2 linked regions of the Actinospica robiniae DSM 44927 genome follow. The protein of the gene in region 1 interacts with the protein of each later gene in a pairwise test. Links are inferred from orthologs where the notes say so. Each region holds a gene or a part of one and is shown on either strand. Other genes may lie near its edges.

Region 1 (7,323 bases):
GAAGGTGGCCAAGGACTGGCAGCGGGACCCGAAGCAGCTGCAGCGGCTGGGGTTCTAGCCGGCGGCTCCCGGCGGATGTAGCTGCGCCGGAGCGACGGCGGAGAGACGCGGAGAAGAAAATCACGGCACGTGACGCGGTGCCTCTTGACTGCCAATTAGTAAGCGCGCATACTAATCACATGACGACATCGAACCTCGCCGAAGCCCGGATCACCTCCTCCGCCGCCCCGGCGGCCTTCTTCGCGAAGTGGGCCGACATGGCCACCTGGCCGGAGTGGAACGCCGACACCTCGTGGGTCCGCCTCGACGGCCCCTTCGCCACCGGCTCCACCGGAGTCCTCAAGCCCAAGGGCGGACCGAAGACCTCCTTCGTGCTGGCGAAGGTCTCCGACGACGAGTTCACCGACGTCTCCACGCTGCTCGGCGCGCGCCTGACCTTCCGCCACCTCGTCACGGTCACCTCCGCGGGGACGGACGTCGCCGTCGCGGTGACGCTGGCCGGTCCGCTCGCGCGGGTGTGGAACGTCATCCTCGGCAAGGGGATCAAGGCCACGCTCCAGCGCGACCTCGAGGCACTCAAGGCCCACGCCGAGTCGATGCAGGGCATTGATACTCCGGCCGATTCGACCGCGGTGGCACAGGTGTCCGCATGAGCGGGTACTGGCTCGGCGTGGTGTGCCGCGACCACGTACGTCGGGGCACGGCCGCCGGCGTCGTCCAGCTCAACCACGGCGCCCGCGCGCCGCTCGCCCGGCTCGAGCCCGGCGACGGGTTCGTCTACTACTCGCCGCGCACCTCGATGAAGGCCGGCACCCCGCTGCAGGCGTTCACCGCGATCGGGCGGATCGCCGACGGCGAGATCTGGCAGGCCGACGAGGGCGACTTCAAGCCGTGGCGCCGCCGCGTGGACTACCTCGGCGACGTCCGCGAGGCGCCGGTGGCCGACTTCCACGGCGGCCTGGACCTGACCGACGGCCCCAACTGGGGCAACCGGCTGCGGCGCGGCCTCGTGCCGCTCACCGCGAGCGACTTCGCCGCGATCGAGACGGCTATGGTCACGGGGTGACCGCACGCGAGTTGAACACCGAGTTCGCCGACGCCGACGAGAGCCCCGGTCTGTTGCTGTGGCAGGTCACCAACCGGTGGCAGGCCGCGCAACGGGCCGCCCTCAAGCCCTACGGGCTCACCCACGTCCAGTTCGTCCTGCTCGCCGGGCTCACCTGGCTCGGCACCGCGGGTCCGGTCACCCAACGCCACCTGGCCGACCACACCGCCACGGACGCGATGATGACCTCCCAGGTCCTGCGCACCCTCGAGGCCGCGGAACTGGTCGAACGCCGCCCGCATCCGCACGACGCCCGGGCCCGCGCCCTGACCGTCACCGCGGCCGGGCGCGAGCTGGCCAACCGCGCCATCGTGGCCGTCGAACAGTGCGATCGGGACTTCTTCGCCGCTCTGGGAAGCGACGCAGCCGCGTTCACCAGAGCTCTGCGAACGCTCAAGAAGACGTCGTGAACCTCCCCTGCCCACGCGCTTTGCGCTACAGCGGCATGGTCCAGGCGGCGTGGGTGTCGACGGGGACGAAGCCCAGCGCCCGGTTGACCGCGAGTATCCGGGTATTGCCGACGGCGTTGTAGGTCTCGAGGACGCGCAGGCCGGGCTCGGCCCGTAGCAGTTCCCTGACGAGATACGCCTTGACTCGGATCGCCAGGCCCTGGCCGCGGTAGTCCGGCACCACCACCGTCTCGTTCTGCTCGCCGCGCACGCCGTCGGCGGTGTGGGCGGTGGAGAGCGCGGCGATCCGGCCGGAGTCGGCGTCCAGGAGGCACGCGGTGTACTCGCGCAGGCCCACCCGGTGCGCGGCGTGCTCGCGGTGGCGCACCTCGGCCGCGGTGAACGGGGTGACGCCCGGGTCGCCCGGGTCGGCGTGCAGGCAGTCGAGGGTCTGGGTGAGCGATTCGAGCAGGTAGGCCGGGCAGGCGCCGGCCCAGCGCAGGGCGAGCAGGCCGGGCGAACGCTGCGGCGGGATCGCGGCCGCCAGCCGCTCGGCCAAGCCCGGCTCGTCCAGCTTCAGCCGGGAGCGCAGATCGCAGCTCGACACCGCCAGGCCGCCGCTGCGGGCGAACGCATCGGTCGCGGCGTTGCGCGGGCCGTCGAGCACCAGCCGACGCCGGCCGTTCGCCAGGGCCGCGCCGGCCAGTTCGGCCAACAGCGTCGAACCGACGCCGTGCCGGCGGGCGGCCGGATGCACGGTCAGGGTGGCGTGCGCCAGCTCCCGGTGGAACGCACTGTAGATGCCCAACCGGGCGTAGCCGAGCAGTCGCCCGGAGCGATCGTGGGCCAGGTGCACGAATCGGCTGCCGCGGAACGGCGGGGCCAGTTGGGCCAGCAGCTCGGCCCGCGCACTGGGCACTTCGCCCGGACGGTCGGCCAGATCGGCGGCGTTCTGACAGGCCACCAGCTCGTCCAGTTCGTCAAGCGGCAGCACGTGTTCGGCCGTCGCGCGCACCCGGGTGACCCGCCACGGCCGCACGGCGGTGGCGGCGGGGGCGAACAGGGGACGCGGGCGCATTCCACCATCACAGCGCTTCCGGCGGTTGTAGGGGTAGCCGCCACGCTCACGGACGCCCGGGTACCGGCCGAGCGGGTGATGGTAGGGTGGGTGCCCTATGTACGGGTCGCGGCTTCTTATCTGCCGCGGCGAGGGTCTGTAAATCTCGGACCGGCACCCTCGCCGCGGTGACGGTGCTGCGCGTTTATCCTTCCTGGGCCTGAGCCAGCCCACGCCGGTCTCCACCGAGCAGTACTCGCTTCAGGACGGATTCCGAGATGACCATCGCCCCTTCCGCCGCCTCCGCCGCGGCCGGCCAGTACGACCGTGTCGCCGCCCAGCGGCCGAGCGGGATGCCCATCCACAAGTACGTGCCCTTCCAGCCGGTCGATCTGCCCGACCGGACCTGGCCGGACCGGGTGATCGAACGGGCGCCGCGCTGGTGCGCGGTGGACCTGCGCGACGGCAACCAGGCCCTGATCGACCCGATGAGCCCGGCCCGCAAGCTGAAGATGTTCGACCTGCTGGTCTCCATGGGCTACAAGGAGATCGAGGTCGGCTTCCCCTCGGCCTCGCAGACCGACTTCGACTTCGTCCGGCAGATCATCGAAGAGGGCCGGATCCCGGACGACGTGGTGATCCAGGTGCTGACCCAGGCGCGCGAGCACCTGATCGAGCGCACCTTCGAGGCGATCCGCGGCGCGAAGCAGGCGATCGTGCACCTGTACAACTCCACCTCCACGCTGCAGCGGCGGGTGGTGTTCGAGCAGGACCGCGACGGGATCAAGCAGATCGCGGTGGACGGCGCCCGGCTGTGCAAGAAGTTCGCCGACGAGCTGACCGGCACCGAGGTCTACTTCGAGTACTCGCCCGAGTCCTACACCGGCACCGAGCTGGACTACGCGGTAGAGGTCTGCGACGCGGTCAACGAGGTCTGGCAGCCCACGCCGGAGCGCAAGGTCATCATCAACCTGCCCGCCACGGTGGAGATGGCCACCCCGAACGTCTACGCCGACTCGATCGAGTGGATGAGCCGGAACCTGAAGAACCGCGAGTCGATCGTGCTCTCGCTGCACCCGCACAACGACCGCGGCACCGCGGTGGCGGCGGCCGAGCAGGGCTACATGGCCGGGGCGGACCGGATCGAGGGCTGCCTGTTCGGCAACGGCGAGCGAACCGGCAACGTCTGCCTGGTGACCCTGGGGCTGAACCTGTTCTCCCAGGGCGTGGACCCGCGGATCGACTTCTCCGACATCGACGAGGTGCGCCGCACCGTCGAGTACTGCAACCAGCTGCCGGTGCACCCGCGCCACCCGTACGGCGGCGACCTGGTCTACACCGCGTTCTCCGGCTCGCATCAGGATGCGATCAAGAAGGGCTTCGACCACCTGCACCGGGACGCCGCGGCGGCCGGCAAGGGGATCGACGAGATGCTGTGGGCGGTGCCCTACCTGCCGATCGACCCGAAGGACGTGGGCCGCACCTACGAGGCGGTCATCCGGGTCAACTCGCAGTCCGGCAAGGGCGGCGTGGCCTACGTGCTCAAGAACGACCACCAGCTGGACCTGCCGCGCCGGCTGCAGATCGAGTTCTCCGGGATCATCCAGGCCAAGACCGACGCCGAGGGCGGCGAGGTCTCCCCGACCGAGATCTGGCGGGTGTTCGCCAACGAGTACCTGCCCACGCCGGACGAGCCGTGGGGCCGCTACCAGCTGGCCGGGTACCGCTCCGAGGCGAACCTCGAGGGCAAGGACGCGCTGAGCGTGGACCTGACCGTGGACGGCACGGCGAGCACCGTGCTGTCCGAGGGCAACGGCCCGATCGACGCGTTCGTCAATGCCCTGACGCAGCAGCTGGACGTGGACCTGCGCTTCCTCGACTACGCCGAGCACGCGATGTCGGCGGGCGGGGACGCGAGCGCGGCCGCGTACGTGGAGTGCGCGGTGGACGGCAAGGTGCTGTGGGGCGTGGGCGTGGACGCCAACATCGTCACCGCTTCGCTCAAGGCCGTGGTCTCCGCGGTGAACCGGGCGGTGCGCGCGCAGTAGGGCTGCGGCCGGGGTATCAGGGGCAGTAGTCTCCCCCGAGGCAACCGGACGGCGGCGAATCGCGTCTAGGGACGCGTTCGCCGCCGTTCGCGTTCCACCGCGTGCGCGAATCCAAGCCGAGGGGTATCGATGTTGTTATTAGTCTGGGGCTTCAAGGTCTTCTACAAGGTGCTCGACACCGGCACCTTCTTCTGCCCGCGCTGCGGCGGCGACCGCGCCTTCGAGCACCGGGTGGGCAAGAAGTGGTTCCGGCTCTACTGGATCCCGCTGTTCCCGTGCAGCGGCCCGATCAACGAGCACGTGCGCTGCACCACCTGCCAGGGCATGTACACGCTGCAGGCGCTCAACCACCCCACCAGCAACCAGCTCTCCTCGCTGCTGCTCGACGGCGTGCGCGGGGTGCTGGTGCACGTTCTGCGGGCCGGCTCGATCCAGTCGCCCGGCCCGCGCGAGATCGCGGTCAGCGAGATCCAGGCGCACGGGCTGCCCGGGTACGACGACGCCAGCCTGCAGGCCGACCTGGACGTGGTGCCCGGCGACATCAGCGGCCTGCTGACCAACCTGGGCGGGCAACTGGCCGGCCCGGGCAAGGAGGACCTGCTGCGCGCCGCGGTGCGGGTGGCGCTGGCGGACGGGCCGCTGACCGACCTCGAGCGCAACGTGGTCAACAGCACCGGCGCGATCCTCGGCATGACCCAGGCGCACGCGCTCGGCGTGATCGCGATGACGGAGCAGTCCGCGCAGCGCTGAAGCACGGCGACCGCGCCGCTCGGAGCTCTCCGCGCGGTGTCGAGCGCGCCCGCCCCCGCATCCCGGGCCCGGCCGTCGGCCCGGGATGCGAGAATGGCGGGGTGACCCTGTATCGCGACGACGGCATCGTCCTGCGCACCCAGCGCCTGGGCGAGGCCGACCGCGTCATCACCGTGCTGACCAGGGAGCGCGGCCGGCTGCGGCTGGTGGCCAAGGGCGTGCGCCGGACCACCTCGAAGTTCGGCGCCCGGCTCGAGCCGTTCGCGCACGTGGACTTCCAGACCTTCGACAAGCAGGGCCGCGCCCTCGGCATGATCACCCAGGCCGAGACCATCGCCGCGTACGGGCAGCGGATCGTCTCCGACTACGCGCGCTACACGGCCGGCACGGCGATGCTGGAGACGGCCGAGCGGTTGTCCGACGAGGAGGGCGAGCCCGCGCTGCAGCAGTACCTGCTGCTGCTCGGCGCGCTGCGCGCGCTCACCGGCGGCGAGCACGCGCCCGGCCTGGTGCTCGACGCCTTCATCCTGCGCTCGCTCTCGGTGGCGGGCTACGCCCCGTCCTTCCGGGACTGCGCCGGCTGCGGCGAGGAGCCGCCGGACGCGCTGCCGTACCGGTTCTTCTCCCTGCCGGCCGGCGGCGTGGTGTGCCCCGGCTGCAAGCCGGGCGGCTCGGCGATGCCGCAGCAGGCGACGGTGGAGCTGCTCGGCGCGCTGCTGGCGGGCGAGTGGGGCATAGCCGACTCGAGCGAGGGGCGGCACCGGCGCGAGGCGAGCGGGCTGGTCGCGGCCTACTTGCAGTGGCACCTCGAGCGCGGACTGCGCTCGCTGCGGCTAGTGGAACGCTGACCGGCGGCGAAGCGTTGACGGACCAGAACGAGAACGAAAACGGCGGTTGACACGTGGCACTGCTCAGGAAGTCGAATCCGGCCCAGATCCCCGGTCCGGCGCGCCCGGCCGGGCCGCGCGCGTACCGCGCCCCGAAGCCGCACAAGGACGGCGCCGAGCCGCCGAAGATCCCGGGCGAGCTGGTGCCCAAGCACGTCGCGATCGTGATGGACGGCAACGGCCGCTGGGCCAAGTCGCGGGGCCTCTCGCGCACCGAGGGCCACGAGGTGGGCGAGAAGTCGCTCTTCGACGTGGTCGAGGGGGCCGTGCAGATCGGGGTGACGCACATCTCGGCGTACGCGTTCTCCACCGAGAACTGGAAGCGCTCGCCGGAGGAGGTGCGCTGGCTGATGGGCTTCAACCGGCTCACCATCCGCCGCCGGATCGACGAGATGGACGAGCTCGGAGTGCGCATCCGCTGGTCCGGGCGGCGGCCGCGGCTGTGGAAGTCGGTCATCGACGAGCTGGAGATGGCCGAGGAGCGCACCCGGGACAACGACCGGTTCACCTTGAACATGTGCGTGAACTACGGCGGCCGGGCCGAGGTCGTGGACGCGGCGGCGGCGCTGGCCCGGGACGTGGCGGCGGGCCGGGTCAACCCGAACCGGATCGACGAGCGGGTCTTCGCCCGGTACCTGGACGAGCCGGACATGCCGGACGTGGACCTGTTCCTGCGCTCCTCCGGCGAGCAGCGCACCTCGAACTTCATGCTCTGGCAGGCCGCCTACGCGGAGATGGTGTTCCTGGACACGCTCTGGCCGGATTTCGACCGCACCCACCTGTGGCACGCCATCCAGATCTACGCGGACCGGGACCGCCGCTTCGGCGGGGCCATGCCCAACCCGGTCGCCGACGACGCCGCGCGCACGCCGAGCCCGCTGGCGGGCTGAGCCGGGCCGCGCCGGCTCGGCCGGGCACGGGCCCCGCGGCACGCGGCCGCGCCCGGCGCCTCAGCCGAGCAGGCGCGGCGCGAGCCGGGTGAGCAGCGCGGCCGCGTCGATCATGCAGCGCTCCGGGTCGGGCTCGATCTCGGTCAGCGCGAAGGCCCGGAGGATACCGGCCCGGCGCAGCTGATCCTCCGTCAGCG
Region 2 (8,539 bases), 1.4 Mb from region 1 along the record:
GCCCACATGGTGAGCTCGGCCGGGTTCAACGCGCTGCTCAAGGTGGTCGAGGAGCCTCCGCCGCACCTCAAGTTCATCTTCGCGACCACGGAGCCGGAAAAGGTCATCGGCACCATCCGCTCGCGTACGCATCACTACCCCTTCCGGCTGGTCCCGCCCGGCACGTTGCGCGACTACCTGGCGCACCTGTGCGAGCAGGAGCAGATCAAGGTCGAGCCCGAGGTGCTGCCGCTGGTCGTGCGGGCGGGGGCGGGGTCGGTGCGCGACTCCCTCTCGGTCATGGACCAGCTGCTGGCCGGCGCGGACGAGAACGGCGTGAGCTACCAGGCCGCCGCCGCGCTGCTCGGCTACACCGACTCGGCGCTGCTCGACGAGGCGGTCTCCGCGCTCGCGGCCCGCTCCGGCGCCGCCGCGTTCGAGATCGTCGACCGCGTGGTCGAGGGCGGGCACGACCCGCGCCGCTTCCTCGGCGACCTGCTCGAGCGGCTGCGCGACCTGCTCATCCTGCAGGCGGTGCCGGACGCCGCGGGCAAGGGCCTGATCTCGGTGCCGGCCGACCGGATGGCCCGGATGTCCGAGCAGGCCGCGGGCTTCGGCCAGGCCGAGCTCTCCCGGGCCGCGGACCTGGCCAACACCGGGCTCACCGAGATGCGCGGCGCCACCGCGCCCCGGCTGCTGCTCGAACTCGTCTTCGCGCGGATCCTGTTGCCCGGCGCCGAGGATTCCGCCCGGGCCATGGCGACGCGGCTGGAACGGCTCGAGCGCTTCGGCGCCACCGCGGCGGCGGCTCCGGCCGGGTACGTGCCCGCGCCGGGCGCCGCGGCCGAGCAACCCCCGGCGCAGCCCGCCGCGGCCGCCCCGGTGCCCGCCGCGATGGCCGCGCCGGCCCCGGCGCCGCCGGCTCCCGCCCCGCCCTCCTCGACGCTCGGCGCCGCACCGTGGCGCGAGCCCGCGGCCCCGGCCGCCCCCGCCGCGGCGGCGCCGTCCGCCGGCCCCGCGCCGAGTGCGTCGCCCGCGCCCGCGGGCGACGTGTCCGCCATACGCGCCCGCTGGCCCGAGATCCTCGAGCTGGTGAAGTCGCAGAGCCGGGTCGCCTGGACCATGATCTCGGCCAACGCCAACGTGGTCGGGGTCGAGGGGCGGGTGCTGCAGATCGGCTTCAACAGCGCCGGCCTGCGCGACAGCTTCGCCGGGTCCAACCGCGAGGAGACGCTGCGTCAGGTGCTGCGCCAGATCTTCGGCGGCGAGTGGCGGATCGACGCGCTCGTCGATCCGGGCGCCGGGTCGGGATCGGGGCAGAGCCAGGGATTCGGGCCGGGCGGCGGGCCGGGGCACGGCGGCCCGGGCTTCGGGTCCGGCGGCCCGGCGGCACCGGGTCCGGCGAGCCAGGGCTTCGGCTCGGGTCCGGCCGCCCAGAATCCGAGTGCGGGCCCGGCTTCCGGCGGTTTCGGCGCCCCGTCGCAGAACGCTGCGCCGCAGGCCGCCGCGCCCGCGTCGGCGATGCCCGCGGCCGGCCCCGAAGCGCGCATCGACGGGCCGGGTACGCCCCCGACCCATCCGCCGCCGGACCGGCCCGCTCCGGGCGCGCCGTACGCCGCCGGCTCCGCCGCGGCCCCGGCCATGCCCCCGGCTCCGAACGTCTCTTCGGCCGTGTCCGCCGCCACCGCGCCGCCGGCCCAGTCCAGGCCACCCCTCGCCACGGCGCCCGAGCCGGCCGAGGAGGAGGACCCGTTCGAGGCGGGTCTGGTGCGGATGGACGACCGGGCCGCGGTCAGCCTCGGCCCCGGTCCCTCGGCCCGCGACCTGCTGGTTCGGGAGCTCGGCGCCAACCTGCTCGAGGAGATGCAGGGCACTGATTGAGACGGGCCGCCCGCAGCCGCACAAGCTCCGGGCCCCGTAGGCTCGTCGAGACAGGGACCGGCCGCCTCCCGCGGCCGCCGCACGGAAGACAAGGGAGCGACGACGGTGTTTCCAGAAGGATTCGACATGGGAGCGCTGGTCCAGCAGGCCCAGCAGATGCAGGAGCAGATGCTGGCGGCGCAGCAGGAGCTGGGCGAGCAGACGGTGACCGGCAGCGCCGGCGGCGGCCTGGTCGAGGCCACGGTCAGCGGACTCGGCGAGATCAAGGGTCTGAAGATCTCGCCGGAGGCGGCCGACCCGCAGGACACCGAGACCCTTGCCGACCTGATCATCGCGGCCATCCACGACGCGAACCGGAAGTCCGACGCGCTGCAGCAGGACAAGCTCGGCCCGCTCTCGCAGCTGGGCCAGGGCGGCGGCCTCGGCGGCCCGGGCGGCGCCTCGTTCCCGCTGGGCTTCTAGGCCCTCGGGCGAATCGACAAGAAGGATCGGCATGTACGAGGGCGTGGTCCAGGACCTGATCGACGAGTTGGGCAGGCTGCCCGGCGTGGGGCCGAAAAGCGCCCAGCGGATAGCCTTCCACGTGCTCCAGACCGATCCGGTGGACGTCAAGCGGCTGGCCGAGGTGCTGGTGCGGGTTAAGGACACGGTGCGCTTCTGCGAGGTCTGCGGGAACGTGGCGGCCGGCGAACGCTGCCGGATCTGCCTGGACGAGCGCCGGGATCCGACCGTGCTGTGCGTGGTCGAGGAGTCCAAGGACGTGGTCGCGATCGAGAAGACCCGCGAGTTCCGCGGGCGCTACCACGTGCTGGGCGGCGCGCTCTCCCCGATCGAGGGGATCGGACCGGACGAATTGCGGGTACGCGAACTCATGGCCCGGCTCGCCGACGGCGTGGTGACCGAGCTGATCCTGGCCACCGACCCCAATATGGAAGGCGAGGCCACCGCCAGCTTCCTGGCCCGCATGGTCAGGCCGCTGACCGCGGACGGCACGCTGCGGGTGACCCGGCTCGCCTCCGGCCTGCCGGTGGGCGGGGACCTCGAATACGCCGATGAAGTCACCCTGGGCCGCGCGTTCGCCGGAAGAAGGAAGATCGATGGCTGATATCGCAACGCTGGACGACGATCTGGCCGAGTTCACCTCCGCCATCGCCGACCAGGTGGAGTCCTTCCTGGTGGCGGTCCGCGCGGTGGCCCGCGGCGAGGCCGCGGCCTCGGCCGTCTCCATGCTGCTGCTCGAGGTGTCCCAGCTGCTGCTGGCCGGCGGCCGCCTCGGCGCGATCGCGGACGTCATCCCGGAGGAGCGGTTCGAGGAGGACCCGGGTCCGGACCCGGACCTCGACGAGCTGCGCGACCAGCTCGCGCTGCTGCTCGACCCCTGCGACAGCTACCGGGAGGTGTTCGACCCGCTCGCGGTGCCCACCGAGGTGGAGACCAGGCGGATCTCGGACGATCTCGCCTCCACCGTGGCTGATCTGGCGCACGGCCTGACCCACTTCCGGGCCGGGCGCGAGACCGAAGCGCTGTGGTGGTGGCAGTTCTCGTACTTGTCCGGTTGGGGCCCGGCCGCCTCGGCCGCCCTGCGCGCGCTGCACTCGATCGTGGCCGGCTCCCGGCTGCAGGGGACCTGAGCCACTCAGCATTACGGAGTCGTCGCACTGGGTAACCCGGCGTCGCTCGCGAACGCCGCCCCCGCCGGCCCGGCCGAGGCGGCGGCGCCCACCAGGCGGAACGAACGGGACATCCCGACGCCAGGCCGGATACGATGGGCGCGCCTCTCGGTTCGTCGGAGCACGCCAGTAGACGTGCGCGGCCGGGAGAGGCGTCGCCGGGTCAGTAGGCCCGGGGCGCACGAGAGAGTTTGGAGCTCACGGTGAGCCTTGTCGTACAGAAGTACGGTGGCTCCTCGGTGGCCGATGCGGAGAGCATCAAGCGCGTAGCCAAGCGGATCGTCGCGGCCAAGCGCGCCGGAAACGAGGTCGTGGTCGTCGTCTCCGCCATGGGAGACACCACCGACGAGCTGATCGACCTCGCCCAGCAGGTGTCCCCGCTGCCGGAAGGCCGCGAACTGGACATGCTGCTCACCTCCGGCGAGCGGATCTCGATGGCGCTGCTGGCGATGGCGATCGGGTCGCTCGGGGTCGAAGCCCGTTCCTTCACCGGTTCCCAGGCCGGGGTCATCACCGACCGGGTGCACAACCGGGCCCGGATCATCCGGGTCACCCCGGGCCGCATCCACAAGGCGCTGGAAGAGGGCGCGATCGCGATCGTGGCCGGCTTCCAGGGCGTCTCGCACGACACCAAGGACATCACCACGCTCGGCCGGGGCGGCTCGGACACCACCGCGGTGGCGCTGGCCGCCGCCATGGGCGCGGAGGTCTGCGAGATCTACACCGACGTGGACGGGGTCTACACCGCCGATCCGCGCCTGGTCCCGACCGCGCGCAAGCTGCCGGCCGTCCGGTACGAGGAGATGCTCGAGCTCGCCGCGTCCGGCGCCAAGATCCTGCATCTGCGCTGCGTCGAATACGCCCGCCGGTTCGACGTCCCCATTCACGTAAGGTCCTCCTTCTCCACGCTGGAGGGCACCTGGATCCGCAACACCGCCGAAGGAGCCGAGATGGAGCAGGCGATCATCGCCGGGGTCGCCCACGACACCAGCGAGGCGAAGATCACCGTGGTCGGCGTCCCGGACAAGCCGGGCGAGGCCGCCCGCATCTTCCGGGCCGTGGCCGACGCCGAGATCAACATCGACATGGTGGTGCAGAACGTCTCCGCCGCCGCGACCGGCCTGACCGACATCTCCTTCACCCTGCCCAAGACCGACGGGGCCAAGGCGATGAGCCTGCTGGACAAGCTCAAGGAGCACATCGGCTTCGACTCGCTGGCCTACGACGACCAGATCGCCAAGGTCTCGCTGATCGGCGCCGGCATGAAGTCGCACCCCGGGGTGACCGCCTCCTTCTTCGAGGCCCTCGCCCAGGCCGGGGTGAACGCGGAGATGATCTCCACCAGCGAGATCCGCATCTCCGTGGTCTGCCGCGCGGACAGCGTCAAGCCGGCGGTCGCGGCCATCCACACCGCCTTCGACCTCGACACGGACGACGAGGCCGTGGTCTACGCCGGGACGGGCCGATAGCCATGAACGAGCTTGCGAGTGAATCGATGAGCACAGTGCCTGCGCGAATGCGCCGACCGAGCGCTAGCGAGGTAGCGTCATGAACCAGTACACGAAGAAGCTGCCGACCCTCGCCGTGGTCGGCGCCACCGGTGCCGTCGGCACCGTGATGCTCGAGATCCTCTCCACCCGGCAGAACGTCTGGGGCGAGATCCGGCTGATCGCCTCGGCCCGGTCGGCGGGCAAGCTGCTGACCGTGCGCGGCGAGCAGATCCCGGTGGTGGCCCTGAGCGAAGAGGCCTTCGACGGCGTGGACGTCGCGATGTTCGACGTGCCGGACGAGGTCTCGGCGCAGTGGGGCCCGGTCGCGGCGGCGCGCGGCGCGGTCGTGGTGGACAACTCCGGCGCGTTCCGGATGGACCCGGACGTCCCGCTGGTGGTGCCGGAGGTCAACCCGGCGGCGGCGCGGCAGCGTCCGCGCGGGATCATCTCGAACCCGAACTGCACCACGCTCTCGATGATCGTGGCGATGGGCGCGCTGCACGCCGAGTTCGGGCTGACCAAGCTCGTCGTCTCCTCCTACCAGGCGGCCTCGGGCGCCGGGCAGGCCGGCATCGACACGCTGCGCGACCAGCTGGCCAAGGTCTCCGCGACGCCGAACCTGGGCACCGCCCCGGGTGACCTGCGCCGCGCGGTCGGCGACCTCGGGCCGTTCCCGGCGCCGCTGGCGCTGAACGTGGTGCCGTGGGCCGGCTCGCTCAAGGACGACGGCTGGTCCTCCGAGGAGCTGAAGGTGCGCAACGAGTCGCGCAAGATCCTCGGCCTGCCGGAGCTGAAGGTCTCGGCCACCTGCGTGCGGGTGCCGGTGATCACCACCCACTCGCTGGCGGTGCACGCCTCCTTCGAGCGCGAGATCACCGCGGACCAGGCCCGCGCGGTGCTGCGGGACGCGCCGGGGATAGTGCTGTGCGACGACCCGGCCAACGGCGAGTTCCCCACGCCCAACGACGTGGTCGGCACCGACCCGACCTGGGTCGGGCGGATCCGGCAGTCGCTGGACGAGCCGAACGAGCTCGAGCTGTTCGTGTGCGGGGACAACCTGCGCAAGGGCGCCGCGCTGAACACCGCCCAGATCGCCGAGCTGATCGCCGCGGAGCTGACGGAGATCTAGCCGAGATCAGCGCCCTGCGTCCAACCCCCCGCCGGTTCACTCCTGCGGGGGGTTTTTCTCTTGTCCGGGCGCGCGCGGGCGGATGCCGGTGCCATCCTTGGCACTCGTGGAAGCCCCCGACAGTCCATCCCCAAGAGCACTCGAATGGGGTACAACGGTCGGTGGGTTCCATATGTCTAACTGTCGTGACTCTGTCCGCGTCCGAAGGGTTCTGTCCGTCGCCGCCCTTCGCCATACGGCCGCGCCCGGCTCCGACGGGAGGTGCGGTGGCGACTGACGTCGATGTGACGACCGATCTGTTGACCGAGACCTACCAGCGCCACTACACCTCGCTGCTGCGCCTCGCCGCGCTGCTGCTCGACGACATCGGGTCCTGCGAGGACGTGGTGCAGGAGGCGTTCATCCGGGTGCACGGCGCCCGGGCGCGGGTGCGCGAGGCGGACAAGCTGCTCGCCTATCTGCGCCAGACCGTGGTCAACCTCTCCCGCTCGACCCTGCGCCGGCGGCTGCTCGGGCTCAAGCTGCTGCCCAAGCCGATGCCGGACGCGGCGAGCGCGGAGGAGGGCGCGTACGCGGCCCTGGAGAAGGACGCGCTGATCAAGGCGCTGCGCGGCCTGCAGCGGCGGCAGCGCGAAGTACTGGTCCTGCGTTACTACTCGGACATGACGGAGGCTCAGGTGGCTTCGGCACTCGGGCTCTCCATCGGTTCGGTGAAGGCCTACGGCTCACGGGGCATCGAGGCCCTGCGCAGCCGGCTGGAGGAGCAGTGATGAACGAGGAGCGCGCGTCCCGGGAGGGGCCGCCGCGTCGCTCCGGGGGTGCGGGCGGCGGACGGCGCCGGGCGGCGGCGCCGCTGGATCCGGCGGACCTCGCCACGGCGCTCCAGCGCAGCGTGGCGGAGATCGGCACGGCGGGGCCGCCGAGGGCGGGCCTGGCCCGGATCCGTCGCAAGGCCAAGGCCAGACAGCGTCGCCGCACCGTGATGGCGGGCAGCGCCGGCGTGCTGTTCATGGCGATGGCGGTCAGCGTGGTCACCGGCAACAGCTTCGACATCGTGCCCGTACTCACCAGCGTGGTGGGCTTGGGCGGCGGCGATTCGACGCCCTCGAGCGGCGTCACAGCCACTCCGGACGGCCACGGCCAGGTGCGCACGGTGCGGCCGATGGCCGGGCGCAAGGGCCCGGCCATCGGCCCGGGCGACGTGACGGCCACGCCTTCGGCGCTGGCGGGTACCAAGGTCGCAGCGTGCACCGCGGCAGATCTGATCACGGTGGACTCCGTGGATTCGGTGATCGGCGGTGTCTCCTACGGCCATGTCGAGGCGGTGGCGCAACACCCGTGCGCGGTGGCCGGTCCGCCGGTGCTCCAGGTCGCCAATGCCACGGCGAACGCGGCGAGTTCGGTGGTGCTGCTGCGGCATAACGCCTCGGACGGCTCGCAGCTCCCGCAGGTGCCGACTTGGGGCACGGTGCTCGTGCTCCAGGCGGGTCAGGGCTATGACTTCCAGTTCGCCTGGGCGCCGGACGCTTGTCCGGCGCCGGGGACGAGCGGGGCTCCGGCCGGTTCGGGCACGGGCGGCGGGCCGAGCGGCGCGTCGGGCGAGCCCGGCGGGACGTCTCCCGGGAGCGCGTCGCCGGCCTCGGGCAAGTACCAGCTCAGCTACCTGGTGACGGCGACGAGCCTGACTTCGCCGGTGACGCTGGAAGCGGCTTGCGGGGCGACGGTGTACGTCACGGACGTCTACGCCCGCGGAGCCTACCCGCTGCCCAAGCCGGAAACGACGCCCACGCCGCAGCCCGCGACCACGAGCGCAGCGGCGCCGGACTCCCCGTCCACGCCGCCGTCCACGAGCAGCAGCGCGCCGCCGCCGCCACCACCACCGCCCTCGTCCGACGTCCCCACCAACGGTTCCGGGGTATCACCCGGGGCGCCGGCGGCCAGTCCGGTGGTCAGCACCCCGTCCAACGACGGCGCGACCGGCGGATCGGCCGAGCAGAGCTAGGAACTATGCGAGGGATCAGGCCGTCGACTCTTCGGAGTCGACGGCCCCGAAGCGGCCCGCGAGCTCCGGGTCCGTCTCCCACCAGGGCCGGAACCGCTCCTGGGCCGAGCCGTCGCCCGGCGCGTACTCGACGGCGACGACTTCGAGCTCGTCGTCGCGCACCTCGCCGCGTGCGTGCTCCTCGCGGCGCAGGCCGCGCCAGAGCGCGCCGAGCAGCGGGATGCTGGTGAGGTCGCCGACGATCCAGAACACCGCGCCGCCGATGGCCTGGTTCCAGGCCAGCCCGGAGTGCGCGCCAAGGCTCAGCGGGGCGTAGAGCTGGTCGTGCGGCAGGGTGCTGAGCGAGGCGTAGTAGGAGCCGGCGACGAGGCCGTTGCCCAGCCACAGG

What was found.
Region 2: the proteins of recO (region 1) and recR interact in binary tests that used the Escherichia coli proteins (3 or more experiments, as listed by UniProt). The link is inferred for Actinospica robiniae DSM 44927 from one-to-one orthologs.

The regions. Positions count from the first base shown.
Region 1 is NZ_KI632511.1:4,302,993-4,310,315, forward strand. Bases 4,365-7,323 are described here. They hold recO (DNA repair protein RecO), read left to right. Parts: upstream 4,365-5,450; coding sequence 5,451-6,197; downstream 6,198-7,323. Other genes in these bases: leuA (2-isopropylmalate synthase), read left to right, coding at 4,365-4,599; ACTRO_RS18285 (tellurite resistance TerB family protein), read left to right, coding at 4,729-5,349; ACTRO_RS18295 (isoprenyl transferase), read left to right, coding at 6,284-7,126; ACTRO_RS18300 (glycerate kinase), read right to left, coding at 7,187-7,323. Outside these bases: GTPase Era, read left to right, coding at 1-58; ACTRO_RS18260 (SRPBCC family protein), read left to right, coding at 180-653; ACTRO_RS18265 (EVE domain-containing protein), read left to right, coding at 650-1,066; ACTRO_RS18270 (MarR family winged helix-turn-helix transcriptional regulator), read left to right, coding at 1,063-1,515; ACTRO_RS18275 (GNAT family N-acetyltransferase), read right to left, coding at 1,541-2,572; more of leuA, read left to right, coding at 2,830-4,364. UniProt on the Escherichia coli protein: Involved in DNA repair and RecF pathway recombination.
Region 2 is NZ_KI632511.1:5,680,534-5,689,072, reverse strand. The notes cover bases 1,240-4,159. They hold recR (recombination mediator RecR), read left to right. Parts: upstream 1,240-2,353; coding sequence 2,354-2,965; downstream 2,966-4,159. Other genes in these bases: ACTRO_RS24115 (aspartate kinase), read left to right, coding at 3,734-4,159; ACTRO_RS24120 (DUF5063 domain-containing protein), read left to right, coding at 2,958-3,491; ACTRO_RS24130 (YbaB/EbfC family nucleoid-associated protein), read left to right, coding at 1,987-2,322; ACTRO_RS24135 (DNA polymerase III subunit gamma and tau), read left to right, coding at 1,240-1,860. In the rest of the region: more of ACTRO_RS24135, read left to right, coding at 1-1,239; more of ACTRO_RS24115, read left to right, coding at 4,160-4,999; ACTRO_RS24110 (aspartate-semialdehyde dehydrogenase), read left to right, coding at 5,079-6,149; ACTRO_RS24105 (SigE family RNA polymerase sigma factor), read left to right, coding at 6,383-6,919; ACTRO_RS24100 (hypothetical protein), read left to right, coding at 6,919-8,151; ACTRO_RS24095 (cytochrome c oxidase assembly protein), read right to left, coding at 8,167-8,539. UniProt on the Escherichia coli protein: May play a role in DNA repair. It seems to be involved in an RecBC-independent recombinational process of DNA repair. It may act with RecF and RecO.